Regions from separate parts of the Streptomyces sp. NPDC040589 genome, predicted to be linked through region 2. Evidence: riboswitches for the same ligand, from Rfam matches in the RefSeq annotation. Region 2 holds a riboswitch; the other holds the start of a gene.

Region 1 (2,456 bases), on a different contig from region 2:
GGCGCGGGACGACCGGCCCGTGGTGGCGGAGCGGGAAGCGAAGTCGGTGTCGGTCGAGGACACCTACGACGTGGACATCCACGACCGGCTGCGGGTCGGGCTGGAGGTGCAGCGGCTCGCCGACCGCTGCGTACAGCGGCTGCGCGGGGCCGGGCTGTCCGGGCGGACCATCGTGCTGAAGGTGCGGCGGTACGACTTCTCGACACGCACCCGGTCCGAGACGCTGCGTGGGCCGACGGACGATCCCGGGGTGATCCGTGAAGCGGCGGCCAGACTGCTGGACTCGGTCGACACGACGGGTGGTGTGCGGCTGCTCGGGGTGGGGGTCAGCGGGCTTGCCGACTACACGCAGGAGGACCTGTTCGCGCAGGCGGCCGGGGAGCGGGCGGTCGCGGAGGGCCCGGTCGAGGAGCACGCCGCGGCGCCGGTCGAGGAGCGGCCCGCGCCGGCCGAGCGGCGGTGGCCCGCCGGGCACGATGTGCGGCACGCCGGGTTCGGGCACGGGTGGGTGCAGGGCAGCGGCCTGGGGCGGGTGACCGTACGGTTCGAGACGCCCGACTCCCAGCCCGGACGGGTGCGTACCTTCCGGATCGACGATCCGGAGCTGGAGCCGGCGGATCCGTTGCCGTTGGTGTTACGCGAGCCCGAGGGGGGTCATGGGCCGGATGGTGAATCCGGGGGTGTGGGGCTGCGCTCCGCCGCCCCTTAGGGGTTCGCCGGGGCTTCAGGCCGTCTCGTCCTTGCCTGCCAGTTTGCCGAACTCGTGGTCCTGGAGCGGGGGAGGGGCGGCGACGTCGAGGCCGTAGTGGTGGTAGAGCTGGAGTTCCTGCTCCGGGGAGAGGTGGCGGCCCACGCCGAAGTCGGGGGCGTCCTTGATCAGGGCGCGGTCGAAGGGCACGTGGAGGGCGCCGTCGATCAGTTCGCTGGGCTCGAGGGGGACGAAGGCGTCCCTGCTGAACAGGCCGGTCCGTATGGCCGCCCACTCCGGGACGCCGGTGGCGTCGTCGAGGTAGACCTCGTCGATCGTGCCGATCCTGGTTCCGTTGCGGTCGAACGCCTTGCGGCCGATCAGGTTGCGCGGATCGATATCGGTTCGCACGGGCCCTCCACATGGTCGCAACTCATCCGTAACCACTACAAAACGGCACAATCGAGGAGGCGGCCACTCGAAGGTTCGTGCGTTGACCGCGCTGGTAGGCTGACAACGGCTGCTGACCCCGTGCGGGAGAGTCCTCCAGACATCATCGGAGGCGCCGAAGGAGCAAATCCTCCCCGGAATCTCTCAGGCCCACGTACCGCACGGACGAGGTCACTCTGGAAAGCAGGGCGGATGTCACGGCTTCCGCCCTCACCGACGGTGAAAGCCGGAGGCCTTCGGGCGATCCGGTGAAGCTCTCAGGTTGACATGACAGAGGGGGAGGCCGTCCGGGTACCCGTGCCGTGGTGCCCCTCGAAGGTCGTGTCAGACCAGGAGGCCTCCGCATATGACCGCCCATCGCATTCCGCTCTCCGAACTCGAAGAGGCAGTTCCCTTCGAGCAGCGCCACATCGGCCCCGACCACGAGGCGTGCGCCAAGATGCTCGCGCACGTCGGCTACGGCTCGCTGGACGAGCTGACGGCCGCCGCGGTCCCGGCCGTGATCAAGAGCGCCGAGGCACTTGACCTGCCGGGCGCCCGCAGCGAGGCCGAGGTGATCGCCGAGCTGCGCTCCCTCGCCGACCGCAACCAGGTGCTCGGCTCCATGATCGGGCTCGGCTACTACGGCACGTTCACGCCGCCGGTCGTGATGCGCAACGTCATGGAGAACCCGTCCTGGTACACGGCCTACACGCCGTACCAGCCGGAGATCTCGCAGGGCCGGCTCGAGGCGCTGCTCAACTTCCAGACCATGGTCGCCGACCTGACCGGACTGCCGACCTCCGGCGCCTCCCTGCTCGACGAGGGCACCGCGGCGGCCGAGGCCATGGCGCTGTCGCGGCGTCTGGGCAAGAACAAGAAGGGCCTGTTCCTGGTCGACGCGGACGCGCTGCCGCAGACCATCGCCGTGATCGAGACCCGGGCCGAGCCGACCGGTGTCGAGGTCGTCGTCGCCGATCTCAGTGACGGCATCCCCGCCGAGATCGCCGAGCGCGAGATCAACGGCGTGCTGATCCAGTACCCGGGCGCCTCCGGAGCCGTACGGGACATCAAGCCGGTCATCGACCAGGCGCACGCGCTCGGGGCGCTCGTCACCGTCGCCGCCGACCTGCTCGCGCTGACCCTGCTGAAGTCGCCCGGTGAGCTCGGCGCGGACATCGCGGTCGGGACGACGCAGCGGTTCGGCGTGCCGATGGGCTTCGGCGGACCGCACGCCGGTTACATGGCCGTCGGGGAGAAGATGGCGCGCAGCCTGCCCGGGCGGCTCGTCGGTGTGTCCGTGGACGCCGACGGGAACAAGGCCTACCGGCTGGCGCTG
Region 2 (2,456 bases):
TCGTACGGCTCGTGACTGCCCCGGATGTCCACGGCCACACCGGAGGTGCCGGGAGCCGCGTGCGCGGGGTCGACGTACGCCATCGCGATCGGCTTGCCGAGCGTGGGGGAGGGGGCGCCGGAGGTGACCTCGCCGATCACCTCGCCGTCCGTGACGACCGGGTACCCGGCGCGCGGGACCCTACGGCCCTCGGCGACAAGGCCGACCAGGACGCGCGGCGGGTTCTGCTCGGCGCGTGCGGCGGCCTCCGCCAGGGCCTCGCGGCCCACGAAGTCGCCCTCCTTCTCGAACTTCACCACCCGGCCGAGCCCGGCGTCGAAGGGGGTCAGAGAGGTGCTCAGCTCATGCCCGTACAGCGGCATGCCCGCCTCGAGGCGCAGCGTGTCGCGGCAGGACAGCCCGCACGCGACCAGGCCGGCGCCCTCGCCCGCCTTGGTCAGGGCCTGCCACAGCTCGACGGCGTGCTCCGGCTTCACGAACAGCTCGAAGCCGTCCTCGCCGGTGTACCCGGTGCGGGCGATGAGGGCCGGCACGCCCGCGACCGTGCCGGGCAGACCGGCGTAGTACTTCAGGCCGTCGAGGTCGGCGTCGGTGAGGGACTTCAGGATCCCCGGGGACTCCGGGCCCTGTACGGCGAGCAGCGCGTAGGCGTCCCGGTCGTCGCGCACCTCGGCGTCGAAGCCGGCGGAACGTTCCACCAGCGCGTCCAGGACCACCTGGGCGTTGGAGGCGTTGGCGACGACCATGTACTCCTGCTCGGCCAGCCGGTAGACGATCAGGTCGTCGAGGATGCCGCCGTCGGCCTGGCAGATCATGGTGTAGCGGGCGCGGCCGGGCTTGACCCCGCCGATGTTGCCGACCAGGGCGTGGTCGAGGAGGGCGGCGGCCCCCGGCCCCGTGACGGTGATCTCCCCCATGTGGGAGAGGTCGAACAGCCCGGCCTTCGTGCGCACCGCGTTGTGCTCGTCACGCTCGGAGCCGTAGCGCAGGGGCATGTCCCAGCCGGCGAAGTCGGTCATCGTCGCGCCGAGCGCACGATGCAGGGCATCGAGCGCGGTGTGGCGGAGTTCTCCTGTACTGCTCATCGGTCGGTCGTCTCCCAGGGGCATGACGGGCGAGGTCGTTCCTCCCCATCTGTCATCGGAACCTGAGAGGTTCGCCATGACCACATGGGACACGGCTTGCACCTTGGGTGGGGCCACGCCGCCTCCCCGGACTCCGGAGAAGGGTGCGGCCCGCTTTTCAGATGTGCCTCGCCCGCGCGGTAACGGGGCCTGAGAGATTCAAGGGAGGGACTTGCTCCTTCGGCGCCCCAGCGTCGGACGGTGCTGGGGACTCTCCCGCGCGGATTCAAACGGCCGGTATGCAGTTGGCGGGCACATCATTGCACGCATTGTCGCGGGGTGGCAGGGGGACCACCCTGTAGCAGGCCTGTTGCAGGAAGAGGACTAAAACCAGAGACATCGGGCATTACCTTCTCTTTACACTCGGCGGGCATGGGACTCCGTACCTGGCCCCAGGGGAGGACGATCACGGTGAACAGGACCACCGCGTACGCCACGACGTCGGGCATCGCGCTGCCCGAGCAGTCGACCGCTCCGGCGCATGCGGCCTGCGGCCCGCAGCCGGTGCCGGTCGTCCGCGATCTGCGCGAGCGCGCCGGCCGCGGCCCGCACGCGCTGCTGTTCGGCCCCCGCGACATCGTCGTGGTCACGGGGCTGCCCGGCAGCGGCAAGTCCACGTTGATGCGGCGCACCGTGCCGGGCCGGCGCATCGACTCGCAGGACACCCGCGACCACTGGGACCGCCGCATGCCGCGCGCCCTGCCGTACGCGGTCTACCGCCCGCTCGTCCGCCTCGCCCACTACTTCGGGCTGCGCCGCGCACTGCGCGGCGGGGAGGCCGTCGTCGTGCACGACTGCGGCACGCAGGCCTGGGTCCGCCGCTGGCTGGCCCGCGAGGCCCGCCGCCGGGGCGGCACGCTCCACCTGCTGATGCTCGACGTCACCCCCGAGCAGGCCCTGGCCGGCCAGCGCGACCGCGGTCGCGGCGTCTCGCGATACGCGTTCCTGCGCCACCGCGCGGCCACCACCCGCCTGCTGCGCGAGGTGGAACGGGGCGAACTGCCCACCGGCTGCGGCTCGGCGATCCTCGCCGACCGCGACGCGGCGAACACCCTGCACCGCATCGGCTTCGTCGGCTGACCGCCCCGGCCGGTGATCCGGTGTTCCCGGGCTTGGCCTGTCTGCGGCTGGGGGGTGTTCACAGGCCCGGCTGTCTGCGGCTGGTGGGCGGGTGTTGTTGGGCTTGGCTGTCTGCGGCCGGTGATCCGGTGTTCCCGGGCTTGGCCTGTCTGCGGCTGGTGGGGGGTGTTCACGGGCTTGGCTGTCTGCGGCTGGTGGGCGGGTGTTGTTGGGCTTGGCTGTCTGCGGCCGGTGATCCGGTGTTCCCGGGCT

What was found. Region 2 has a riboswitch for glycine ahead of gcvT (glycine cleavage system aminomethyltransferase GcvT). Riboswitches for the same ligand answer to the same signal wherever they lie in the genome.
Region 1: linked by a shared signal. The riboswitch ahead of gcvP (aminomethyl-transferring glycine dehydrogenase) and the one ahead of gcvT (glycine cleavage system aminomethyltransferase GcvT) in region 2 are both predicted to bind glycine.

What each region holds. Positions count from the first base shown of each region.
Region 1 is NZ_JBVIWP010000004.1:9,893-12,348, forward strand. Features, by position in the region: gene ACZ58V_RS17915 (DNA polymerase IV) at 1-709, shown strand, start outside; gene ACZ58V_RS17920 (PRC-barrel domain-containing protein) at 725-1,099, opposite strand; glycine riboswitch at 1,213-1,308, shown strand; gene gcvP (aminomethyl-transferring glycine dehydrogenase) at 1,485-2,456, shown strand, end outside.
Region 2 is NZ_JBVIWP010000001.1:301,609-304,064, reverse strand. Features, by position in the region: gene gcvT (glycine cleavage system aminomethyltransferase GcvT) at 1-1,085, opposite strand, end outside; glycine riboswitch at 1,125-1,251, opposite strand; glycine riboswitch at 1,253-1,353, opposite strand; gene ACZ58V_RS01310 (AAA family ATPase) at 1,536-2,204, shown strand.